DNA from 2 places in the Bradyrhizobium sp. BRP56 genome. Region 2 is predicted to be linked to the other one. Evidence: riboswitches for the same ligand, from Rfam matches in the RefSeq annotation. Region 2 holds a riboswitch; the other holds the start of a gene.
The links. A riboswitch is a leader RNA that binds a small molecule or an ion and turns the genes downstream of it on or off. The one in region 2 is predicted to bind S-adenosylmethionine.
Positions count from the first base shown of each region.

Region 1 (4,771 bases), on a different contig from region 2:
CCTTGTCGCTCGCCCCCTCCACCCCTGCTGAGCAGGAACACACCCTGCTCGCCGAACATGTTCCACACCCACCACGGCAGGTTGAGCGGCACCGGACGGCCGTAGAGATCGAGCGCCACCGCGCGCTCCATCTTGACGTTGATCTCCTCGCAGAGCTGCACGAAATCCTTGATGGTGCAGAAGTGGATGTTCGAGGTGTCGTACCAGCTCGCCGGCAAATTCTCGGTGCGCGGCATGTGGCCGCCGATCAGGAGCTGCAGCCGCATCTTCCAGAACCCGAAATTCGGGAACGAGACGATGGCGCGCTGGCCAATCCGCAGCAGGTTCTCCAGCACCACCTTGGGCTGCCGCGTCGCCTGCAAGGTCTGCGACAGGATCACGTAGTCGAACGCATCATCCGGATAATTGACGAGGTCGGTGTCGGCATCGCCCTGCACCACCGCGAGCCCCTTGGCGACGCAGCCATTGACGCCCTCGCGCGACAGCTCGATGCCGCGGCCGTCGATGCCACGGCTCTCCAGCAGTTGCAGCAATTCGCCGTCGCCGCAGCCGACGTCGAGCACGCGCGAGCCCGGCCGCACCATGTCGGCGACCAGCAGATGATCGGTGCGATAGCCGCCGGTCCGCTCCGGCGCGATGCCCGGCAAGGGCAATGTCTGCTGCATGCTCATGACTGACCGCCGTCCTTCAGTCCGCGCGCCTTGGCTGCGGCCAGCAGGAAGGCGCGGGAGATGTCGAGGAATTCGGGCACGTCGAGCAGGAAGGCGTCGTGCCCCTTGTCGGTCTCGATCTCGGCGAACGACACCCGCGCGCTCGACGCGTTCAGCGCATGCACCAGCGCGCGCGATTCCGAGGTCGGAAACAGCCAGTCGCTGGTGAACGACACCACGCAGAACCGCGTCTGGATGCCGGTGAACGCCTTCGCCAGCACGCCGTTGTGGTCGGCGGCGATGTCGAAATAGTCCATCGCGCGGGTCAGATAGAGATAGGAGTTGGCATCGAAGCGCTCGACAAAGGACGAGCCCTGGTAGCGCAGATAGCTCTCGACCTGGAAATCCGCATCGAACGAGAAGGTCGGCAGCTCGCGGTCCTGCATCCGCCGTCCGAACTTGCGATGCAGCGCGGCGTCCGAGAGATAGGTGATGTGCGCGGCCATCCGCGCCACCGCCAATCCGCGGTGCGGATGGGTGTCCTCGTCGACATAGCGGCCGCCGCGCCAGTCCGGATCGGCCATCACGGCCTGGCGGCCGAGCTCGTGGAACGCGATGTTCTGCGCCGAGTGGCGCGTCGAGCAGGCGATCGCGAGCGTCGAGAACACGCGCTCCGGATAGGCCGCGGTCCATTGCAGGACCTGCATGCCGCCCATCGAGCCGCCGACCACGCAGAACAGCGTCGTGATGCCGAGACGATCGATCAGCATCGCCTGCGCACGCACCATGTCGGGGATGGTGATGATCGGGAAATCGAGTCCCCACACCTTGCCGGTCGCGAGGTTCAACGACGCAGGGCCGGTCGAGCCCATGCAGCCGCCGATCACATTGGAGCAGATGATGAAGTACTTGTCGGGATCGATCGGCCGGCCGATGCCGACCATGGTCTCCCACCAGCCGGGCTTGCCGGTGACGGGATGGATGTTGTTGACATGCTGATCGCCGGTCAGCGCGTGGCAGACCAGGATCGCGTTGGAGCGGTCGGCATTGAGCTCGCCATAGGTCTGGTAGGCGATCTGGAACGGTGCGAGATCGATGCCGCAATCGAGCTTGAGCGGCTGGTCCATCCCGAACTTCGCCACCAGTGACGACGGGTGGTCGGCCTCATGGGCGCGATCATCGCTCGGGGTTTGTGGGCTCGGTATCGGACGCACGTTGCTCATCTAGGCGACCCTGCCTCCGCGCGGGAGGGCTCGACGGACCTCAGGCCAATAAAAACCCGGCCTGAACAAAGGTTCGGCCGGGAGCTGATAAGGTCCCCGGCCTGTTTAGCGAGTTGTTTAACGTGGCTGCAAGCCGGCCGGCTCAAATGACCACGGGACACAGGGAACGTAGTCCCCACGCCCCCCGCCGTCAAGACAGCCCTGCCCACGGCCAATTGGTTAACCGAACGCGCAAGGCACGCCTGCGACGTTTCTCTTTGCTTTCGCTCCCCGTCTTTCCTAATCAGGGACCCTGTCCGACGCGGCAACAGGCCGCCCCGACGACAAGGTTTGAGAGCATGTCCAACCCACCCCCGTCGCCGCCCTCGCTGCAGGAGCTGCGCAAGGAAATCGATGCGATCGACGAGCAGGTTCACCGCCTGTTGATGGCGCGCGGCGACATCATCGACCGTCTGATCCAGGTCAAGAAGACCCAGGAGGTCGGCTCCGCATTCCGCCCGGCGCGCGAGGCCAGCATGATGCGCGAACTGGTGCGGCGTCATCGCGGCATCCTGCCGCTCGACACCATCGAGAGCATCTGGCGCGTCATCATCTCGACCTTCACCTATGTGCAGGCGCCGTTCGCGGTGCATGCCGATGTTTCCGTCGGCGAGTCGGCCATGCGCGACTCGGCGCGGTTTCACTTCGGCTTCGTGGTGCCTTACGTGTCGCATTTCAGCGCACAGGCCGCGGTCGAGGCGGTGGCGAAGTCGAAGGGCGACCTCGCGCTGGTCTCCGCGATCGCAAGCCGTACGCCGTGGTGGAATGCGCTCGAGGCCGATGGCGCGCCGAAGATCATCGCGCGGCTGCCGTTCCTCGAACGCGCCGACCATCCGGCCGCGCTGCCGGTGTTCGTGATCTCGCGGGTCGCCGACGACGCCATGGTCACCGAGGTGCAGACCTGGAGCGTGCGCGTCTCCGGCTGGAACGCCGATGTCGCCCGCGCGCTTGCCCCGCTCGCCGAGATCGTCGCGGTCCCCGACACCGCCTTCGACGGCGCGGCGCTCCTGGTCTCGGTCACCGGCCACGATTTCGAGGCCATCAAGCTCGCCCTGATCCAGGCCGGCGCCTCGGTGCGCTCGTCGGCCCTCGTCGGCAGCCACGCAACGCGCTATACGGTGCCCTCTAACGGATCGGCCAGGACCTGAAGCAAGAGCCAGCCGCCCGTCCAGACTTTTGTTTTGACGCGTTTTCTTCACGCGAACCGGTATCCACTTCGCTCGAAAACGCTCTGTTCGGAGTTGATGATGTCCCGCCCCGTGCCGAACCCCGGCATCCTCGATATTGCGCCCTACACGCCCGGCAAGAGCCCGGTGCCGGAACCGGGCCGCAAGGTGTTCAAGCTGTCCGCCAACGAGACGCCGTTCGGTCCGTCTCCGAAGGCGATCGCGGCCTACAAGGCCGCGGCTGACCATCTCGAGGACTATCCGGAGGGCACCTCGCGCGTGCTGCGCGAGGCGATCGGCCGCGCCTACGGGCTCGATCCCGACCGCATCATCTGCGGCGCCGGCTCCGACGAAATCCTCAACCTGCTGGCGCACACCTATCTCGCGCCCGGCGACGAGGCGATCTCGACCACCCACGGCTTCCTGGTCTACCCGATCGCCACCATGGCGAACGGCGCCAGGAACGTGATCGCGGCCGAGACCAATTTCACCGCCGACGTCGACGCCATTCTCAAGGTGGTGACGCCGCGCACGAAACTGGTCTGGCTCGCCAACCCGAACAATCCGACCGGCACCTACATCCCGTTCGACGAGGTCAAGCGGCTACGCGCCGCGCTGCCGTCGCACGTGCTGCTGGTGCTCGACGCCGCCTATGCCGACTACGTCTCGCGCAACGACTACGAGCTCGGCATCGAGCTGGTCGCGACCACGGACAACACGGTGGTGACGCACACCTTTTCGAAGATCCACGGCCTTGCGGCGCTGCGGATCGGCTGGATGTTCGGGCCGGCGCATATCGTCGATGCCTGCAACCGTATCCGCGGTCCGTTCAACGTCACGACGCCGGCGATGCTGGCGGCGGTGGCGGCGATCGAGGACACGGCGCATGTGCAGATGTCGCGGACCCACACCGAGCAATGGCGCAACTGGCTGACCGAGGAGATCGGCAAGCTCGGGCTGAAGGTGACGCCGAGCGTCGCCAATTTCGTGCTGATCCATTTCCCGACCGACAAGGGCAAGACCGCGGCGGAAGCCGACGCCTATCTCACACGGCGCGGCCTCGTGCTGCGCGCACTCAACAATTACAAGCTGCCGCATGCGCTGCGCATGACCATTGGCACCGAGGAGGCCAACCGCCTCGTGGTCGAGGGGCTGCGCGACTTCCTAGCCGGAAAGTGACATCGTGACCACCGCTCCGCTCTTCAAACGCATCGCGCTGATCGGCTTCGGCCTGATCGGCGGCTCGATCGCGCGCGGCGCGCGCGCGCAGGGGCTGGTCGACGAGATCGTGACCACCGCGCGCTCGGAGAAGACGCGTGCGCGCGTCGCCGAGCTCGGCATCGTCGATCGCGTCGTCGAGACCAACATCGAGGCGGTGAAGGACGCCGACCTCGTCATCCTCTGCATCCCGGTCGGCGCCTGCGGTCCGGTCGCCGCCGAGATCGCCGGACATCTCAAGCCCGGCGCCATCATCTCCGACGTCGGCTCGGTGAAGGGCGCCGTCGTCAAGGACATGGCGCCGCATCTGCCTGACGGCGTCCACTTCGTCCCGGCGCATCCGGTGGCCGGCACCGAGCATTCGGGGCCGGATTCCGGCTTCGCCGAGCTGTTCATCAACCGCTGGTGCATCCTCACCCCGCCCGAAGGCACCGATCCCACGGCGACCGACCGATTGCGCACGTTCTGGGCCGCG
Region 1 is NZ_JADYVV010000013.1:126,218-130,988, forward strand. It holds gene metW (methionine biosynthesis protein MetW) at 1-671, opposite strand, end outside; gene I6F38_RS12250 (homoserine O-acetyltransferase) at 668-1,873, opposite strand; SAM riboswitch at 1,958-2,037, opposite strand; gene I6F38_RS12255 (chorismate mutase) at 2,212-3,060, shown strand; gene hisC (histidinol-phosphate transaminase) at 3,160-4,257, shown strand; gene I6F38_RS12265 (prephenate/arogenate dehydrogenase family protein) at 4,262-4,771, shown strand, end outside.
Region 1: another riboswitch for S-adenosylmethionine. It lies ahead of I6F38_RS12250 (homoserine O-acetyltransferase); the one in region 2 lies ahead of I6F38_RS15305 (O-succinylhomoserine sulfhydrylase).

Region 2 (4,771 bases):
ACCTCCGTCGCGTCAGCGAGGGCGGTGGGCTGCTGGCCTGAGATGTCGTTGCCGGGCTTGACCCGGCAACCCATCGCTTTTCAAAAGATGGATGCGCGGGTCAAGCCCGCGCATGACGAGTCTTCGTAGAACTCAGGGAAACAACAACAATGAAAAACACCCCGTTCGATCTCACCGGCCAGGTTGCGGTCATCACCGGCTCGAGCCGTGGCATCGGCCGCGCCTCGGCGGAGCTTTTGGCAAAGCTCGGCGCCAAGGTCGTGATCTCCTCGCGCAAGGCGGATGCCTGCCAGGAAGTCGCCGACGGCATCAAGAAGGCGGGCGGCGATGCGCTCGTCATCCCCTGCAACATCGCGCGCCGCAACGAGGTCGAGGCGCTGGTCTCGGGTACGATCAAGCATTACGGCAAGATCGACATCCTGGTGTGCAACGCCGCGGTGAACCCGTATTACGGCCCGCTGCTCGACATCACCGACGAGGCGTTCGACAAGATCATGGGCTCGAACGTCAAGAGCAACATCTGGCTGTCCGCGCTGGCGATCCCGCAGATGGCCGAGCGCGGCAAGGGCTCGGTCGTGATCATCTCCTCGATCGGCGGCCTGCGCGGCTCGACCGTGATCGGCGCCTACGGCATCTCCAAGGCAGCCGACTTCGCGCTGTGCCGCAGCCTCGCCGGCGAATGGGGCCCGAAGGGCGTGCGGGTCAATTGCGTGGCGCCGGGTCTGGTGAAGACCGATTTCGCCCGCGCGCTGTGGGAGGATCCGGATAATCTGAAGCGCCGCACCGCGTCGACGCCGCTCCGCCGCATCGGCGAGCCCGACGAGATCGCCGGCGCCGTGGCCTATCTCGCCTCCGATGCCTCGACGTTCATGACCGGCCAGACCATCGTGGTCGACGGCGGCGTCACGACGGCTGCGACGTAAGGTCAATCGCTTCAAGAGATCGCGCGCAATCGTCCCACGATCTCGTCATGCCCGGCCTCGTGCCGGGCATCCACGTCTTTGGCGGTTGCTGCGAGCAAGACGTGGATGGCCGGGACTTGACCCGGCCATGACGATGCCGAAGGAACAGCGCACGCCGCCCGCGAGAGGCGTTCGCCCTAGACCTGCTCCAGCGCGCGCTCGAAATCCTCGATCAGATCGTCGGGATGCTCGAGCCCGGCTGAGAAGCGAATGAAACCTTCACTGATGCCGAGCTCGGCGCGGGCCTCCGGCGCCAGGCGCTGATGCGTCGTGGTCGCGGGATGCGTGACCAGGCTCTTGGCATCGCCGAGATTGTTGGAGATGCGCGAGATCTTCAGCGCGTTGAGGCAGCGGAAGGCGCCGGCCTTGCCGTCCTTCACCTCGAAGCCGACCAGCGTCGAGCCGGCGCCCATCTGCTTCTTCACCGTCGCGGCCTGCGGATGATCGGGGCGGCCCGGATAGACCAGCCGCGTGATCTTCGGATGTTTCGCCAGCGCCTCGGCGATCTTCGCCGCGTTTTCGGTCTGGGCGCGGACGCGGACGCCGAGCGTCTCCAGCCCCTTCAGCAGCACCCAGGCGTTGAACGGCGACAACGACGGCCCGGTCTGGCGCATGAAATTGTGGATGTGCTCGGCGATGAAGGCCTCCGACGACAGGATGATGCCGCCGAGGCAGCGGCCCTGGCCGTCGATATGCTTGGTCGCGGAATAGACCACGACGTCGGCGCCGAGCGACAGCGGGCTCTGCCAGATCGGCGTCGCGAACACGTTGTCGACGATCAGCCGGGCGCCGCCGCTATGCGCGATCTCTGCGATCGCGCCGATGTCGAGCACGTCGAGCGTCGGATTGGTCGGGCTCTCCAGGAAGAAGGTCTTGGTGTTCGGCCGCAATGCGCGCTGCCACTGGTCGAGATCGAGACCGTCGACCAAGGTCGTCTCGATGCCGTAGCGCGGCAGCAGGTCCTGCACCACGTAGAGGCAGGAGCCGAACAGGGCCTTCGAGGCCACCACATGATCGCCGGCTTTCAGCGGGGCGAGGATCGCGGTGGTCACCGCGGCCATGCCGGTCGCGGTCGAGCGCGCGGCTTCCGCGCCCTCGAGCTCGATCATGCGGCGCTCGAACATCGCGATGGTCGGGTTGGAATAGCGCGAATAGATGAAGCCGGGGTCCTGGCCCTTGAAGCGCGCCTCGCATTGCTCGGCGGTGTCGTAGACGTAGCCCTGGGTGAGAAACAGCCCTTCCGACGTCTCCCCGAATTGCGAGCGCAGCGTGCCGCCATGGACGAGGCGGGTTTCGGGACGAAAGCGGGCCGTGGTTTCAGATTCAGACATGTGACCTCCGAGGTGGCCATTTCCCCTGGAGAATGGCCACAAAAAAACCGGCCTGGAGCAACCTCCACAAGCCGGGATCACACTGTCCCCGGCCTGTTTAGCGACTTATTTAACGTGGCTGCAAGCCGGCCGGCTCAAATCACCACGGGATAAGTGCAGCTGATATTCCCTCGCGCCCTTTCCGTCAAGACGGTCATCGGATAACCCGTAAAAGCCCATATTATGGGGCTTGATGGCTGCCTGGAGTATGATTTTTGGGCCATCTCGAGGGATCGCCGAGGGACCGCATCGTGTCGTTCACGCTGGAAGATGAATCCAACGGAATCCTGCCCGACCGCATGATCGCGGAGATGGCGGAGGCCGGCCTCATTCTGCCCGCCTATGACTTCGTCGAGAGCCAGATCCAGCCGGCGAGCCTCGATCTCCGCCTCGGTGACATCGCCTACCGGGTCCGCGCCAGCTTCCTGCCGGGCCCCGATGCCACCGTCGCCGAGCGGATCGACGAGCTGAAGCTGCACGAGATCGATCTGTCCGACGGCGCGGTGCTGGAGACCAACTGCGTCTACATCGTGCCGCTGCTGGAGAGCCTGGCGCTGCCGCCGGAGATCGTGGCCGCGGCCAACCCGAAGAGCTCGACCGGACGGCTCGACGTCTTCACCCGTGTGATCGCCGACGGCACCCGCCGCTTCGACATGATCGGCGCCGGCTATCACGGCCCGCTCTATGCCGAGATCAGCCCGAAGACGTTTCCCGTGCTGCTGCGCGAGGGTTCGCGGCTCAGCCAGGTCCGCTTCCGGATCGGCGAGGCCACGTTGACCGCCGACGAGCTCGATGCGCTGCATGCCGCCGAGCGGCTGGTCGATATCGACGATGCCGATCTCTCCGATGGCGTTGCGCTTTCCGTCGATCTTTCCGGCGAGAGCTCGGGCGGCTTCGTCGGCTATCGCGCCAAGCGCCATACCGGCGTGGTCGATGTCGATCGCCGCGGCGGCTATGCGGTCGACGATTTCTGGGAGCCGATCAAGGCCCGGCCCGACGGCAGTCTCATTCTCGATCCCGGCGAGTTCTACATCCTGGCGTCGAAAGAGGCGGTGCAGGTGCCGCCGGACTACGCCGCGGAGATGGTGCCGTTCGATCCGCTGGTCGGCGAATTCCGCGTCCACTATGCCGGCTTCTTCGATCCCGGTTTCGGCTATGCCGGCGCCGGCGGCAAGGGCGCGCGCGCCGTGCTGGAGGTGCGCTCGCGCGAGGTGCCGTTCATCCTCGAGCATGGCCAGATCGTCGGCCGTCTCGTCTATGAGCGGATGCTGGAGCGTCCCGATGCGCTCTACGGCCAGCGCATCGGCTCGAACTATCAGGCGCAGGGCCTGAAGCTCTCCAAGCATTTTCGCGTGTAATTCCGTTTCGCGCGCGCTTAATTCCGTAGCCCGGATGAAGCGCTAGCGAAATCCGGGACGCTGCATACGCGCATTGAGCTGCCCCGGATTGCGCTTCGCTCCATCCGGGCTACGATTGCGCGCGCGAGGCTTTATCTCGCCAACAAGAACAGCGGGAGCAGACATGACCGGAGAGCAGGACGCGCGCGAAACGCAGTGGCGGAAGTGGCGCAGCGTCGCCGATCTCTATCACGCCTTCTTCACCGGACTGATCCTCACCGTGGTCACGCGGCGCGGCACGACTGACGCCGCGGAATTCGTCTTCCGCGTGTTTCGCCGCCAGCAGCAGGAACGCTTCCTGCCCGGCTTGAAGAAGCTCGGCCTCGACGGCCTGCCGCCGGCGGTCGCGGCCGCGCAGTATCATTATCTTTCCAACTGGATCGGCGGCGTGCATGTCGAATACATGTATGAGACGGATCGCAAGGCCTGGATCCGCTATCCGCCGCCGCGCTGGATCTGGAAGGGCACGGCGATCTGCGGCGTGCCCGGCGAGGTCTCGCGCGCGATGCTGCGCGGCTGGCACGCCAACAACGGCGTCGCGCTCGGGGACTTGCGGCTCGGCTTCGTCTGCACCAAGCAGACTGTCGACGGCCAGGACGGCCTCGAGGGCTATTACTGCGAATATGATCATCCGCTCGAGCTCGACCAGCGCCTGGTGTTCGCGCGCCACCTCGAGGCGCCGCTATTCGATTCCAGAACCGCGCCGGCGCTGCCGGTCGACAGCTGGCCGAAGCCGCGGCTGGAAAAGGCCTATCGCAACTACGCGATGGAATATGTGAAGACGGCCGCGCCGGTCATCGCGCAGGTGTTCGGCCCGGAGGACGCGAGCTATCTGCTGCATCTCACCGGCAGACTGATCGGCATGCAGTATTATGACGAGGTCGCGCAGGCGCTCGGCGGCCGCCGTGGCCGTGCCACGGAATTTGCCGCATTCCTGCGCACTCTCTTCGAGTCGCAGGACGATATCGCCGACGTCACCGAATCCGAGGGCCAGTTCGAAATCCGCCAGCAGGGCTGGAAGCTGATGGCCGATGTCGCCGAC
Region 2 is NZ_JADYVV010000018.1:72,855-77,625, forward strand. It holds gene pimD (pimeloyl-CoA dehydrogenase small subunit) at 1-41, shown strand, start outside; gene I6F38_RS15300 (SDR family oxidoreductase) at 150-923, shown strand; gene I6F38_RS15305 (O-succinylhomoserine sulfhydrylase) at 1,100-2,293, opposite strand; SAM riboswitch at 2,370-2,449, opposite strand; gene I6F38_RS15310 (2'-deoxycytidine 5'-triphosphate deaminase) at 2,584-3,690, shown strand; gene I6F38_RS15315 (hypothetical protein) at 3,854-4,771, shown strand, end outside.